4 regions of the Peribacillus sp. Hz7 genome follow, and region 4 is predicted to be linked to each of the others. Evidence: riboswitches for the same ligand, from Rfam matches in the RefSeq annotation. Region 4 holds a riboswitch; each other region holds the start of a gene.

Region 1 (3,950 bases), on a different contig from region 4:
TCTTTCGAATAGAAGCACCTTTGTCTCAAATGATTCTTCTCCTATATTCGGAATATATCCAGCGATTTCTCTCATTTCTCCAGTCCCTTTGAAGCCTTTAAAAATTCTGCCATCGCTAGCGAACAGCCCTTTGCTTCTGTTCCTTCCACTCTTCCTAATAAAAGAAAACCGCCTTCCACTTCAACACCAACATCTTCTGTTAAAATCGTAGAAACAGAATTCATATTAGCAAGATCGCAATGAACAATAACGCCGCGTTCTCCTTTTGCTACTTCTTCACCTGTTAACGGATTTACCACTCGCGTTTTAATCCAACTTGGTCCTGACTTAACAGCAGGCACAGATTGATTTCCATCGTCATACAGCTGTGTACTCAGCTCGGTCATGCCGTACATATTGATACACGCTGAACGATTGACTCCTAAATATGTAGAAAGCAACTGATAAAACTCATCCAACTCTAATTCTTTAGATTGTTTTTTAAAGCCGCCCGTATCAAGAATTTTACTTCCTTTTGGTAGAGTAAAAGTTTGATTCCCACGCTCTAGTTCTTCTAAAAGGTGAACAAAGCTATAACTTGCACCTAAAAGAGCATAAGGTTCTCCAATTGCTTCAGCATTCCTCAGCTCTTTCTGTAAGCCTTCCACATCAAGCTCGTGATTTTGTATAAAATAACGGCTATCCTCTGTCCCAAATCTTTCTTTTGCGAGTTTTAAATAACGAGCTAAAGAAGAATTAGGCATCTCCTGTTCTGTTGGAAATAAGATTCCCATCCGAATCTTATCGGTATTTCCCATAAATCTTTCTTGAAAATTTTTAATCATCGACCTATCAAATATGTCTAATGTTGGATGATAATGTTTACCTCTAATTCCTTGTGTTGTACCACTTGTCATATAAACCGCTTCCGCTTGCTCCGGATCACAGCAGCTCAAAGTAACATCTTTAAAAGCATTAATCGGTACTGGCGGGATGTCTCTCCAAGTTTTCACAGTACGCGGTGTTTTTCCTTTTTGAGAACAAAAAGTTCGATAAGGAATGTTATATTGATAGTGATAGCGAAATAATTGTAAAGCCTGCTGATTAAAATCTTCCTCAGAAGATTCATTACGATTGATAAATTGAACTGTCGATTCAATCATTTCTTTTTGAGTCATCATGTTTACCCATTCCTTTCAATGTAGCCATTTATTTTCTAATAACGCAAAAAAGCACTTTGCGTACGCAAAGTGCAAAAATACAGAGTAATCCCCTTATCACTTCCCTACGCTGGCATGACCCAACAGGTTCAAACGGTCTACGGTAGATTAACCGTACTCTCAGCCTGATTCCACAGACTCCCGATATCATCTATTTTTATACAAAGAATACCCTTTCTTTTTGCAAAATGCAATCACAAAAAAACCTGTACCAGAAGTAGCGTACAGGTTTTCACTCAATCTCGTTCATCAACTATCTACTTATCCACGAATTTGTCCTTGTCCATAAATAAAATATTTAGTAGATGTTAAAGCAGGTAATCCCATTGGTCCACGCGCATGAAGCTTTTGCGTACTAATCCCAATTTCAGCACCGTAACCGAATTCAAAACCATCAGTAAAACGGGTAGAAGCATTATGATAAACAGCGGCTGCATCGACTCCATTTAAGAAAATGGCTGCATTTTCCTCATTTGTTGTGATAATGGCTTCAGAATGATTCGTACCATATTGATTAATATGCTCAACAGCTTCTATAACATCCTTCACAATTTTCACACTCAATTTTAGCGCTAAATATTCCGTTGCCCAATCTTCTTCTGTTGCTTGCTTCGCCTCTGGAAAAGCAGTACAGACCGTTTGATCTCCGTATAGTTCAATTCCTTTACCGTGAAGAACTGCTAATAAGTCCGTCCCATTTTTAGTAAACCAGCTTTCATGAATGAGCAAACTTTCAATGGCATTACATACAGATGGACGCTGTGTCTTTCCATTGATTACAATATTTTCTGTCATCTCATAATCAGCTGATTCATCAATAAAAATATGACAGTTACCAGCGCCCGTTTCAAGAACAGGTACAGTCGATTCACGAACAACGGTATCAATTAAATTTTTGCCTCCACGTGGAATCAACACATCTAAATATTCATTCAAATGAAATAATTCTTTCGCTGTTTCACGGCTTGTATCTTCCATTAATTGAACCGCATCAACTGGTAAAGATGTTTGCGCCAATGCCTTATGAATCGACCCAACAAGCGCTTGATTAGAGTAGCTTGCAGATGAACTTCCTCGTAAAATAACCGCATTCCCTGTTTTTAATGATAATGTAGCCGCATCAATCGTTACATTTGGTCTCGCTTCATAAATCATACCAATCACACCGATTGGAACACGATTTTTTTTAATAAGCAAGCCGTTTTCTTTCTCAATGGTCTCTAAGCTTTCACCGACTGGATCCTTTAAGTCAATCAGTAAACGAATAGCCGCTGACATATCTTCAATACGCTTTTCGTTTAACATAATGCGATCTAGCGTTGATTCAGGCAGACCATTTTTCTTTCCTTGTTCTAAATCTTTTGCATTTTCACTTATTAAATAATCTTTATCTACTAATAATTGATCCGCAATTTTTGCTAATGCTTCATTTTTTTCTTCTGTCGTCTTCCCATTCATTTTATAACTTGCCGCTTTAGCCGCTTTTCCTCTTACAATAACTTCACTCATTACTAACTCCCCCTTTTTAATTTAGGCTTTCACCCATTTATCTCGATGAATCACTTCAATTGCTGACATCACAAGCTCGTCTGTCCGTTTTCCCATCGCTAGTTTCAGCTCATCGACAGAATAGAGAACTTCTCCTCGGCCAAGCAATCCACTTGAACCAAACACTTCAACAACGTCCCCTTTTTCAAAATCTCCTTGAATGTCATAAATACCGGCAGGCAATAAACTGCTGCCATTCAACATTAAGGCTGTTTCTGCGCCATCGTCAACGAAGATTTTCCCTGACACTTCCGAATGAATTGAAATCCACTGCTTATTATTATTTACGGTTGTAAGCACGTCATTTTCAATATACGTCCCGTCACCGTCACCCGCTAAAATTCGCAGAAGCTTATCACGGCCTTCTCCTTTACCAATAAAGACTTTTACACCTAAAGATAGTGCTGTTTTCGCAGCTAATAATTTCGATTGCATCCCGCCTGTCCCAACGTTTGAGCCGGCTCCTTCCGCTACTTGCAGCCAATCATCCGTTACCTCTGTTAAATAATCGATTCTCTTAGCATCCGGATTCGTCAACGGATTACAATCATATAAGCCGTTAATGTCCGTTAAAATAATAAGCTGATCGGCATGAATAAGCCCACTTACAAGAGCAGAAAGCATATCGTTATCCCCAAATGTTAATTCTTCAACAGACACTGTATCATTTTCGTTAATGATTGGTAAAATGCCGCGTTCAATTAATTCTGATAAAGTCGCATGGGCATTTTTATAACGGTCTTTTTTTGAAAAGTCGGTTCTTGTTAATAAAATTTGGGCGGCATTAATGCCAAACTGCCCTAATTGCTGCATATACGATTGAATCAATAAACTTTGACCGACAGCTGCAGCTGCTTGTTTCCCTTTTAACGTAACCGGACGTGATGGGTAACCTAGCTTACGAAATCCGGTAGCAACGGCACCAGATGATACAAGAATCACGTCATGCCCTTCTTTTCGCAATGCCGCAACTGCTTGAATATGATCTAAAAATTTAAATTGATCAATTTCCCCCTTGGAGTTCGTTAACGAACTGCTTCCGATTTTGACAACGATGCGCTTCTTTTCCATCCATACTTCCTCCAATATAATTTTCTAATATATTAGAAAACTCGCTTCCAACTTGTCTTTTAGTTAGAGGCGCAGTTACACTTCCTAAAATCAACAGCTACTTCAAGATCGCTTATCTAATCATTTATACAT
Region 2 (3,950 bases), on a different contig from region 4:
GAGAAGCTTTGTAATAAGAACATCCATTGCATCCTTACTTAATAATGGGCTGCCGCTTGTTGAAATCATGACAGGATCGACAACAATATGCTTCGGTTTGTATTCTTTTAGTTTTTCGACAATCACTTCAATAATGTGCGGGGAAGACACCATACCTATTTTCACACTGTCTGGAAAGATATCGTTCATAATGCTGTCTAGTTGTTGTCCTACAAACTCAGGTGTTGCCTCGAGTACACTATCTACTCCTGTTGTGTTTTGAGCAGTAAGCGCTGTAATAGCAGTCATCGCGTACATTTTGTGAGCGGTAATCGTTTTAATATCAGCTTGAATGCCTGCTCCGCCGCTGCTATCGGAACCAGCAATACTTAATACTTTTTTCATCATCCATCCCTCTAATCTAGTTATTTTCGTGATTGACTATTTGCTTTGAGAGAGCAAGCAGTTCCTGGCTTGCTTTTTTGATATCTTGTTTAGCAAAAATCGCTGAAACAACAGCAACTCCATCAATACCGCTGCCGCTTAGTTGTAAAATGTTTTTTTCATTAATTCCACCAATTGCAACGACAGGAATGGAAACACTTTGACAAATAGCCTCTAAAGTACGCAAGGGTAGTGCAGTAGCATCGAGTTTCGTTGAAGTCGTAAAAACAGCACCTACACCTACATAATCTGCTCCACCTTTTTCAGCTAGACGGGCTTGTTCAACGGTTTGAACCGATACACCAAGTATTTTGTCATCACCAATTATATTTCTTGCTGTTGATAGATCCATATCGTCTTGTCCAATGTGAATCCCATCAGCAGCGCATGCAATGGCGACTTCTACATTATCATTGATGACAAATGGAACGTTATAAGCGTCTGTTATTTTTTTTATTTGCTGTGCTTCTTTTAAAAAGTCCTCATAAGGTAGATTCTTTTCACGTAACTGAATAAATGTTGCCCCGCCTTGAATCGTTTGTTCTACTTGTTCAGCTAAAGACTGTTCTCCAAGCCAAGCTCTATCTGTTACGGCATACAAAAGCATAGATTGTTTATCTACTTTCAATTTTCATGCCCTCCTTTAATAGAGAAGAATCAAGTTTACTTACATAATCAATGAAGTGCGTTCTAAAGCTTGAAGTGCCTCCACCTGTAGCTATTGTTTTTTGATAAGCAAGTTCGCCGCTAAGTCCCATTGCACAGACAGCTGCGGCTGTGCTATCTATTAGTTGCTCTGGATTGGCTCCACAATAAGCACCGATTACAGCAGAGAGCATACAACCTGATCCGGTGATTTTCGACATCATTGGGTGCCCATTTTTAATGATGTACGCTTTTTCGTGGTGAACAACCAGGTCGGTAGCGCCTGTTGTAGCAATAACAGCACCTGTTCCAATGCTTAAATCTTTTGTAAGTTGAATAATTTCATTTATATTTTCATCTTCAATACTTTCAGCCGCATCGACACCTTTTGTTAATCCACTTCCTGCGTAAATCGTTTTAATTTCAGAAATATTGCCTCTAATAACGGAAAACTTCACTTCTTCTAGTAGTTTAAACGTCATATTTGTTCTTAGTTTAGAAGCACCAGCACCGACAGGGTCTAAAATAACAGGAAGACCGAGTTCATTTGCTTTTTTCCCTGCTTTAATCATCGAGAGAATGGTTCGTGCATTGAGCGTACCAATATTAAGGACGAGACTGCTGCAAATACTCGTAATTTCCTCTACTTCGGTTAAATCATCTGCCATAATAGGAGATCCGCCGCAGGCCAAGACAATATTAGCCACATCGTTGACCGTTACATAATTGGTAATATTATGTACTAAAGGTGTTTGCATAGCTACATTTTCTAAAATATTTTCAAACATATAGATACTCCTCCGTTGGTTGATTTATCTACTAACTAATTGAAATGAAAAAATGCGATATACCAAAAAGGTGCATCGCATTCATAGACTATCATTTATGACATTCGATTCCCTACGTTGGCATTATCCAAATCAGGTTAAAGGGTTAAAGCTACATTTCGCTTACTCTCAGCCCACATGTGCAAGCTCCCCTACTATTTACATTCTATCTATTATTTTAGCATATTTCTTGATATAGAGTACTCTTCTTTCATTAAATTAAGTTTTTCTCTATGCATCTTTTCTGAAAGATGTGTGAGCCAAAATTACGTTATCAATAATATTGTTTAATAAAGTGAGGGGTTCCTTCATCGATCACGGATGGTTAGTTGACCAATCGAATCTTTACTACAAAAGCGAGGCGACTGTTCAGTTTAGACAAGCATTTCATCTTATGACCTCGAGGGGCTAGGAGTCGTAGCTAGATGAGGGCAGTCGTCCCCCGCCTATCTTCTTTGTTTTCCCATACGCTTGAGGTGGGGGTCTTACTGCCCGTTAAGTGTGAGGGAAAAAATCTGTTAAAGTATTAGGATTTTTTCAGTAGTAGGCTCATATTCTAATAGGGGTGATGTGATGGTAGAAAATACGTTCGGGAAAATTTGTACATATGATCAAGTTAAGCCGTTATTTAAAGATAATCAATCCATTTTATTCGGTGGATTTGGCGGGGTCGGCACGCCGCCAGGGCTAGTAAATTTGATTTTAGAAACAAACGTTCAAAACTTACTTCTTATCGGCAATGATGCAGGATTTCCGAATATCGGAATAGGAAAAATTGTGACGGCAAAAAGGGCATGCAAAATGATAGTATCTCATATTGGCTCGAATCCAAACGCCGGTGCATTTATGCAGAATGGTGAACTAGAGATTGAGTTTTCGCCGCAAGGCACGCTTGTTGAACGAATTAGAGCAGGGGGGATGGGGCTTGGCGGGGTGTTAACAGATATCGGATTAGATGCAGAATTTGTTAATCAAGGGAAACAAGTAGTAGCACTAGATAACAAGAAGTATCTTGTTGAACCCGCATTAACGGCTGAAATTGCAATTGTGTATGCGAAACGATGTGACCCGTATGGCAATTTAGTGTTTGATAAAAGTGCCCGCAATACGAATCCTCTTATTGCAATGGCAGGAGCCATCACGATTGTTGAAGTAGATGAAATTGTACCGCTTGGTGCTTTAAATCCAGATCATATTGTGACTCCGGGGGCATTTGTTGATTATATCGTTCCATCGAAAGGAGTGGATTGGAAATGGGCATGGGAGATGGTATTCGACAAACATTAGCCAAACGTGCTGCTGAGGAAATTTCTGATGGTATGCTTGTCAATTTAGGGATTGGCATTCCATCACTCGTTCCAGATTATTTGCCCAAAAGTCATAACGTTATGTTTCATGCAGAGAATGGAATTGTTGGAATCAGCCATTCCCCGCCGTATGAAGAGGCGGATGAGCATTTATGTAACGCTGGAGGTTATCCGATTACGGTGAAAAGCGGGGCATCTTATTGTGATAGTGCTGTTGCATTTGGAATGATTCGACGCGGACTTGTTGATGTAACGATTTTAGGGGCGCTGCAAGTAAGTGAGGCAGGTGATTTAGCGAATTGGATTGTTCCGGGGAAAAGGGTTCCAGGGATGGGGGGCGCGATGGAACTCGCAGCAAAAGCGAACAAAGTGATTGTATTGATGAATCATACGGATAAAAACGGTCAATCGAAATTACTTAAAACATGCACGTTACCGTTAACGGCAAAAAGATGTGTCCATATGGTCATTACCGATTTAGGGGTTTTTTCGGTAAGGGACACAGGATTAATCTTAACTGATTTGTATGAACCATATACCGTAGAGGAAGTACGAAAGCGAACAGAAGCCTCATTTGATGTTGCCGAACAGCTCCGTATCCTACAAAAATAAGGAGTGTGATGTAAATGGCCTATCAGCAGCAAATCTCAACATGGTTACAAGAGCATCGAAAAAATGGGATTCAACTATTACAAAAGCTTGTTCAAGAGCCTAGTAAACGTTATCAGGAAGAAGGTGCCCAAGCCAT
Region 3 (3,950 bases), on a different contig from region 4:
TAATAAGCCAGTAATCAACAAAGTCATATAATAGAGCCAATTATTTCGCTAATAGGAAACGAAAATCCTTTAACTTCTAAAGAAAATTATGCAAAAATTCTAAAAAAACGTTTTTTTTGTGTCTTTATAACTAGTAAAAAGGCTGTATTCAATAATAAGCCAGTAATCAATAAAGTCATATAATAGAGCCAATAAAAAAGTAACCAACAAAATAGCTGTTGGTTACTGTTGTGAAGTCGTATAAGGTTCTATATGAATGATTGCATATTTAACATTATGTTCCGATAGTAAGTTTTGTTCGACTTTGACCGTGATTTCATGGCTTTCAATAACCGTTAAAAGCGGGTTTACATGAACGGTTGCTTCAACAAGAATTTCATTTCCGTGCATACGAGCTTTAATTTCGCTCATTTCCTTAACGCCTTCTGTTTTTGAAATGGTCACGCCAATTTTTTGTAATAACTCTTCATCAAATCCATCTGTTAAGGAGTGGGAAGCGTCTAGGAAAATCTCGACAGCTGTTTTACAAATAATAATTCCGACAACGATAGCAGCGACTCCATCGAGCCATGCGATGCCGATATAGGTTCCTAAAATTCCAACTAAAGCACCTACACTAACGAGCGCATCCGATCGATTATCTTGTGCAACCGCATAAATGGAAGCACTATTTATTTTTCGACTAAGCGCTGCATTATAACGATAAATAACGTACATAAATACCGCGGAGAATAATGCTGTAACCGCTGTCAAGATGTTAGGTGATTGCGTATCTTCTGTAAAAAAATCTTCAATAGCACCGGTAATGACATCAATACCGACCGTAATCATGATAAAAGCAGCGATTAAAGAAGCAATTGTTTCTGCACGCAAATGGCCATATGCATGATTTTTATCTGGCGGGATTTTTGAAATTTTTAATCCAATTAATACGGCAACCGAAGCGACAATATCCGTCGCATTATTTAATCCATCTGCCCATAAACCTTTGGAGTGACCGAAATAGCCCACCGTTAATTTCAGGGCTGATAAAAATATGTAAGCAAGGATGCTAATATAAGCCCCTCTTTCAGCTGAAATAGAATTTTGATCTGTATGCATAATTGTACCCCCATTGCAAACTTGCGTATTAACGATATCAGATGAAACCGTAGTGGGTCTATAGAAACAATGTCTCCTTCATCCATTTAAATTGTATCTTTGCATTTGTATTGTAGGGCCAAAAATAAGTTGGTCACAGCTAAAAATACATCCTTAATTAGGAAGGAAGAGAAGATTAGTACTTGTTTTATGAGCAAACTAGTAGTATATTCTAACCTAGGATAAAAATTAAATACGTCCACAAGGGGAGCCGAAGAGGCTGAGAGTGAGCGAATGAGTTCTGACCCTATGAACCTGTTAGTTAATGCTAGCGTAGGGATGTGGTTTTGGATATAAAGCAATACGGGCCATCCATTACCGCCCTAGTATTGCTTTTTTGTTTGGAAAAAGCAATTCGGGCAGCTCATCTCGCTTCTCTAATTAGGAGAAGGAGGAAGTACAATGAATAACAAAACACTATTTTTAGTGGAAGTAGCTATTTTTGCGGCTTTGGCGTTGCTGCTTGATTTTGTATCAGGTGCGATTATGGGAAGGTTTTGGCCGCAAGGAGGTTCTATTTCCCTTGCGATGGTTCCTGTTTTTTTAATGGCCTTTCGTTGGGGAGTTAAAGGCGGAGTCCTTACTGGAGTTTTATTAGGAGGATTGCAAATTATAACGGGAGCCATTCCTTATCATTTTGCTTCATGGATTATAGATTATTTCTTAGCTTTTGGAGTCGTAGGGTTCGCTGGTGTATATGTGAATAAGGTAAATGTGAGCTTAAGGGAAGGAAACTATTCGAAAGCTAACTTTTACATTATAAGCGGAGTGTTGTTAGGAAGCTTTTTACGATTTTTATGTCATTTTGCTTCTGGTATTATTCTTTATGGAGAGTATGCGCCGCCAGGCCAACCAGTCGCGCTTTACTCGCTCGTTTATAATGGTACGTATATGCTAGGATGCTTTGTACTATCTGCTATTATCGTGGCCATGCTTTATTCAACGGCAAGAAATGTATTAATGAGAAAAGCGTATTAAATCTTCAGTCGGATCTGTTATAGGTCCGGCTTTTTCTATCGTTTAATTTTTAAGTGTTCGTGAATATGGTTGTTCCATTTGATTTGCGGCTTAAATGAGCCGTAAATTAATCTATGAAAAAAGCTGAGCAAGTATGAAAGTCTCTCGCTCAGCTTGGTATGAAAAAATCCTATGGATATGGTTGACTATCCAGGGTGCTTAAAAGCTTTTAATACACTTTATCACCGTTAAAGATAGAGTTTTTAACGATAACGTAATCTACATTGCGGATTGCTTCTAACTTATTTCCACCTGCATAAGAGATAGAGGACTGAAGATCTTGCTCCATTTCTGTTAATGTATCTTGCAAAGAACCTTTGTGCTCGACGAACATTTTCTTGCCTTCTACGTTTTTCTTTTCGCCTTTTTGAAATTCTGAAGCAGAACCAAAGTATTCTTTATAGAGTTTTCCATCTTTCTCAAACGTTTCTCCTGGTGATTCTTCATGTCCAGCAAATAATGAACCAATCATGACCATAGTTGCACCAAATCTAATCGATTTAGCGATATCGCCGTGTGTACGAATTCCTCCGTCAGCAATAATCGGCTTGCTTGCTGCCTTTGCACACCAACGCAGTGCAGCTAATTGCCAACCACCTGTTCCAAATCCGGTTTTAATTTTTGTAATACATACCTTTCCTGGCCCGATGCCTACTTTTGTCGCATCCGCACCAGCATGCTCTAATTCTCTTACGGCTTCTGGAGTGCCTACATTTCCAGCAATCACAAAACTATCAGGTAAGTATTTTTTAATATGTTGAATCATCTCTATGACTGCATTCGAATGACCGTGTGCAATATCAATTGTAATGTATTCAGGTACAAGCTGTTCCTCTGCTAATTGTTGGATAAATTCATACTCTTCATCTTTAACTCCAACGCTAATCGATGCGATTAATCCTCGTGATTGCATATCTTTAATAAAAGATACTCGCTTCTCTGGTTCGAAGCGATGCATCACATAAAAGTAGCCATTTTCTGCTAAGTAAATAGCAATCTTTTCATCTATAATAGTCTGCATATTGGCAGGTACTACAGGTAACTTAAATGTATGTTTCCCTAAAGTTACCGTTGTATCACATTCAGAACGGCTCTGTACTATACATCTTGCCGGAATTAATTGAATATCTTCATAATCAAACACATTATCCATGTTTTACACCTCTAAATACGAATATTTAATTAATGCTAAATAAAAATGTTCGTCCAATGGGTAATTTACATCATTATTATCAGTTTGTCAAAGCTTTTTATACTATAAGATTTCGCTTAGTGTTTTTTCTGATTTAAAAATTTTTTTAAAATCGAGTGAACGAAATTGGAAAGCAAAACGTCATAATAATAAATCGAAGCGGCGGAGGGAGGGAGAGCATGGAAGAAAGAGAGTGGGTTACTGCTGCAAAAAAGGGAGATGAGTACGCATTAGCTCAGTTGTTTCAACAAAATTATTCGTTTCTTGTTCATTATTTAATTAAGTTAACATATAGCCTTGAGCAGGCAGAAGATCTAGCGCAAGATACGATGGCAAAAGCGATTGAACATGTAGCGAAGTTCAATGGAAAATCGAAGTTTTCAACATGGCTGATCTCCATTGCCACACGCTTATATATCGATCAAAAACGAAGGCAAAAACGAGAACAATCGTGGCAAAAGCAGGAGCAAGCGTTAAGGATGATTCGGTGGCAGGCACAATCCGTTAATGAAGATTGGCACATGATGTTAGAGTCATTAGGAAAGTTAAAGGATGATTTTCGAATCCCCATTTTGCTAAAACATTACTATGGGTATTCGTA
Region 4 (3,950 bases):
AAATGAGCGGTTTTAGCTCCTTCTGCTGGCAGTGTTTCATCATGGTATTCCATCGCTCGCTCTGGATCGAGTGATAAATTAAATTGATCACGCCAACGGAATTCAAATCGTGCTTTTGAAAGAGCGTTATCGCGAAGTTCTGCTCCAGGATGTCCTTTTGCAAGATCGGCTGCATGAGCGGCAATTTTATACGTAATAACCCCATCGCGCACATCGTCTTTATTTGGTAAGCCTAAATGTTCTTTCGGTGTTACATAGCAAAGCATCGCTGTTCCGTATGAAGCAATCATCGCTGCGCCAATGGCTGACGTAATATGATCATAGCCTGGTGCAATGTCAGTCGTTAATGGCCCAAGCGTATAGAACGGCGCTTCCATACAAATATCTAATTGCTTATCCATATTTTCTTTAATTTTATGCATCGGTACATGACCTGGTCCTTCAATCATCACTTGCACATCATGTTTCCAGGCAATTTTCGTTAATTCACCGAGCGTTTCGAGCTCTGCAAATTGGGCATCATCATTCGCATCAGCAATCGAACCCGGACGAAGCCCATCTCCTAATGAAAAAGCAACATCGTATGCTTTCATAATTTCACATATTTCTTCAAAATGTGTATATAAGAAGCTTTCTTGATGATGAGCTAAACACCATTGCGCCATAATCGAGCCGCCCCGAGATACAATGCCAGTCGTGCGTTTCGCTGTTAGTGGAATATATGGAAGGCGTACTCCCGCATGAATCGTAAAGTAATCCACCCCTTGTTCCGCTTGTTCAATTAATGTATCTCGGAACACTTCCCATGTTAAATCTTCAGCAATACCATTCACTTTTTCAAGCGCCTGATAAATTGGGACTGTTCCCACCGGAACTGGGCAGTTGCGAATAATCCATTCTCGTGTTGTATGAATGTTTTTCCCTGTAGAGAGATCCATCATTGTATCGGCTCCCCAGCGAATAGCCCACGTCATTTTTTCCACTTCTTCATCAATCGACGAAGTCACTGCAGAGTTACCGATATTGGCATTGATTTTCACTAAAAAATTGCGGCCAATAATCATTGGTTCACTTTCTGGGTGATTAATGTTAGAAGGAATAATTGCTCGACCTTCCGCTACTTCTTTACGAACAAATTCAGCGTCCATATTTTCTCGTAGCGCAATGTATTCCATTTCAGGTGTAATGATTCCTTGACGCGCATAATGCATTTGTGTCACATTTTTTCCTTTTTTTGCACGAAGCGGCTTTCTTTTTAATCCAGGAAATACAAATTCTTTTCCTTGATCGATATTTTTATAGCCATTGTCTTCAGGCTTTATTTCACGCCCGATATATTCCTCGGTATCTTCACGATCACGAATCCATTCGCTCCGTACAGATGGTAGACCTTTTTCAATATCAATCTTCACTTGTGGATCCGTATAGGGACCACTCGTATCATAGACACGGATAGGCGGATTTACTTCTTCCCCTCGCGCTGTCACAGTTGGAGACTGTTCAATCTCACGGAAAGGAACCCTTATACTTGGTTGTGATCCTTCTACAAATACTTTTTTACTAGCTGGAAAACTTGTCATTACGACGTTCTTTTGTTCACTCATCATCAATTCCTCCTTTAGTTATAGGACGAAATCTGATTCCCAAGCGGCATGAAAAAACCGGGATCTGTATAAACAGAACCCGGTAGTAGTCAGTTTTTTAAACGGCACAAAGCCATTAAAAAAAGCAGATAGCAACTTCCCCACGCTGGTATGAGCCAGATCAGGTCCTGAGGGTTAAGAAACTTTATCGTGTCTCTCTCTCAGCCCAACTTATTGGACACCCCTAGTATGAAAATATTAACTTTTCTACTACACTATAAAATAAATTCATAGACATGTAAAGAGAATATTGGAAATTTTGTCTATTGAGCCTTATTGTCTAAAAACTGAACAATTTCATTACATAACAAATCCAGATTATCGATTAATGGAGAATGACCACAAGCCGCCAATTCTTTAAAAACCGCTCGGCCATGAAAATCTTCCATGATTTCATCGGCCATTTGTTTAGAAATCACTAAATCATCACTTCCTCGTAATATAAGGACAGGTATTTGAATATCCCTCACTTGATTTCTACCTTGAAGCAATCCATTATGTTGATCACTTATATTAAAAATATTTAAAGTATGATAGACTTCAGCAAGATTGCGCTGTGTAAGCATATCGTCCACATATTCCTCATACTTCCTGTCATCAGGCTGCTTCTTTGTATAAATTAAAGTATTCCACACAGACTTCAAAAAGTCTCGATTATTCGTATCATACGCTTGTTGTACAGTCATTGTCTTAGCATCATTTCTGACTTCTTCCTGTGTTTGCAGTCGCTTCGTCAAGTCCGGGCTTCCAAACGTTGGATAGCCCCTCGTTGAAACAGAGGCTAATAAAATTAATTGCTCGCATAGCCCTGGATAATCCGCACAAAACTGCATTGCAACTGCACCACCAGTCGACCAGCCAATCATACTAAACTTGGACAGCTGTAACTGATCAACAAACAGTTTGAGATCATCTGAAAAATCTTTGATGCTTTCAACCGAACGTATATACGTCGAATGACCGAAACCTCGTAAATCCACAGCTAATATTTTATAAGAGGAAGGAATAACATCAATTAAAAGATCCCAATGCTTAGAAGAGGTCATATTTCCATGAACAAGAAGTAACACTTTATCTCCGCCTGCCCTTTCACGGTATCCTAATGTTTCTCCATTTGCTAAAGTCGTTCTTTTCAGTTCCACTCCCACTTTATTCATTCACTTCATCTCCTCATCTACTATTTGCTAAATACCCCCCTCGACTTCTTTTCTCTATCGTTTCGTAAGAGATTGTCTTACAAAATTTACGGCATCATCTAGATTTTCGAAGGTCATTTCATCATCGTCTTGAATATGAGTCACTTTAATCCTCCACTGCTTCTCTTCTGTCAACGTTTCCGTGTTTGCGAGATGGAAGCGAAAGATAAATGAAACGATTGTTTGCCCGCTCATCTCACCCCTCCTTCACTATATTCTCTGAAGTCGACACATCTTCCTTCTTTCCTTTTTTTGCAACAAGCTTTCGGACACTACCGACAATCCCATTTGGAAAGAACATTACTGCAAGGATATACACAATGCCAAACAAAATAAGCCAACGCTCAAAAATCCAATGCACCTTTGCAAGTCCTGTCAGCCAATGGTGAGCCAATTCAATAATAGCCGCCCCTAAAACAGGGCCGATTAGTGTACCCACTCCACCAATAATCGTCATTAATAAAGCATCCAGCGTAATGTCCATCGTAAATACACTCGTATTGACAAAACGCAGCGATAACGCATATAAAGAACCACTTAAACTCGCAATTCCGCCAGCTACGATACTAGCAATGATTTTATAATGCAAAACTTGATAGCCAAGCGATTCTGCCCGTTGTTCATTATCCTTAATAGCTAGCAATATTCTTCCTAATGGAGACTGGATAAATCGTTTTAATCCAAAATAGACAATGATCATCAGCACAAGACAAACAAGATAAAAGTGAAGTCGATTATGGAAAAACTCAGGAACTCGAAACGTAAATCCATCATTTCCATACGTAAGGGTCCTCCATTTTTCTGCAGCGACAAGAAATAGACCAGCAAGAGCCAGCGTCAACATCGCATAATAATGACTTTTTAAACGAAGCGTCATCAACCCTACAACAAAACTGATGATTAAAGAAAACAAAACACCCAAAATAATCGCCCCAGTAACAAGAAGCATCGTTGGTTCATAATGCTTTAACATAACGCTCACACAGTAAGCTCCAATGCCAAAAAACATTGCATGCCCAAAAGAAACAATGCCGGTAAAACCAAGTAAAATATCATAGCTCATCGCAAAAATCGCAAAGATAAAAATTTGTGTAAAAAGGATTAACATGCT

The links. A riboswitch is a leader RNA that binds a small molecule or an ion and turns the genes downstream of it on or off. The one in region 4 is predicted to bind thiamine pyrophosphate.
Region 1: linked by a shared signal. The riboswitch ahead of ACE199_RS04420 (LuxE/PaaK family acyltransferase) and the one ahead of thiC (phosphomethylpyrimidine synthase ThiC) in region 4 are both predicted to bind thiamine pyrophosphate.
Region 2: linked by a shared signal. The riboswitch ahead of thiM (hydroxyethylthiazole kinase) and the one ahead of thiC (phosphomethylpyrimidine synthase ThiC) in region 4 are both predicted to bind thiamine pyrophosphate.
Region 3: linked by a shared signal. The riboswitch ahead of thiT (energy-coupled thiamine transporter ThiT) and the one ahead of thiC (phosphomethylpyrimidine synthase ThiC) in region 4 are both predicted to bind thiamine pyrophosphate.

The regions. Positions count from the first base shown of each region.
Region 1 covers NZ_JBHHJV010000002.1:181,038-184,987, forward strand. The annotation lists gene ACE199_RS04415 (acyl-CoA reductase) at 1-75, opposite strand, end outside; gene ACE199_RS04420 (LuxE/PaaK family acyltransferase) at 72-1,160, opposite strand; TPP riboswitch at 1,245-1,354, opposite strand; gene ACE199_RS04425 (glutamate-5-semialdehyde dehydrogenase) at 1,461-2,708, opposite strand; gene proB (glutamate 5-kinase) at 2,730-3,818, opposite strand.
Region 2 covers NZ_JBHHJV010000002.1:29,041-32,990, reverse strand. The annotation lists gene thiD (bifunctional hydroxymethylpyrimidine kinase/phosphomethylpyrimidine kinase) at 1-384, opposite strand, end outside; gene thiE (thiamine phosphate synthase) at 401-1,051, opposite strand; gene thiM (hydroxyethylthiazole kinase) at 1,038-1,856, opposite strand; TPP riboswitch at 1,949-2,059, opposite strand; gene ACE199_RS03755 (CoA transferase subunit A) at 2,469-3,182, shown strand; gene ACE199_RS03750 (3-oxoacid CoA-transferase subunit B) at 3,149-3,814, shown strand; gene ACE199_RS03745 (peptidase) at 3,829-3,950, shown strand, end outside.
Region 3 covers NZ_JBHHJV010000004.1:248,634-252,583, reverse strand. The annotation lists gene ACE199_RS08790 (cation diffusion facilitator family transporter) at 223-1,101, opposite strand; TPP riboswitch at 1,335-1,437, shown strand; gene thiT (energy-coupled thiamine transporter ThiT) at 1,543-2,118, shown strand; gene guaC (GMP reductase) at 2,327-3,310, opposite strand; gene sigY (RNA polymerase sigma factor SigY) at 3,529-3,950, shown strand, end outside.
Region 4 covers NZ_JBHHJV010000011.1:61,658-65,607, forward strand. The annotation lists gene thiC (phosphomethylpyrimidine synthase ThiC) at 1-1,604, opposite strand, end outside; TPP riboswitch at 1,725-1,839, opposite strand; gene phaZ (intracellular short-chain-length polyhydroxyalkanoate depolymerase) at 1,907-2,800, opposite strand; gene ACE199_RS15215 (hypothetical protein) at 2,855-3,034, opposite strand; gene ACE199_RS15220 (branched-chain amino acid ABC transporter permease) at 3,036-3,950, opposite strand, start outside.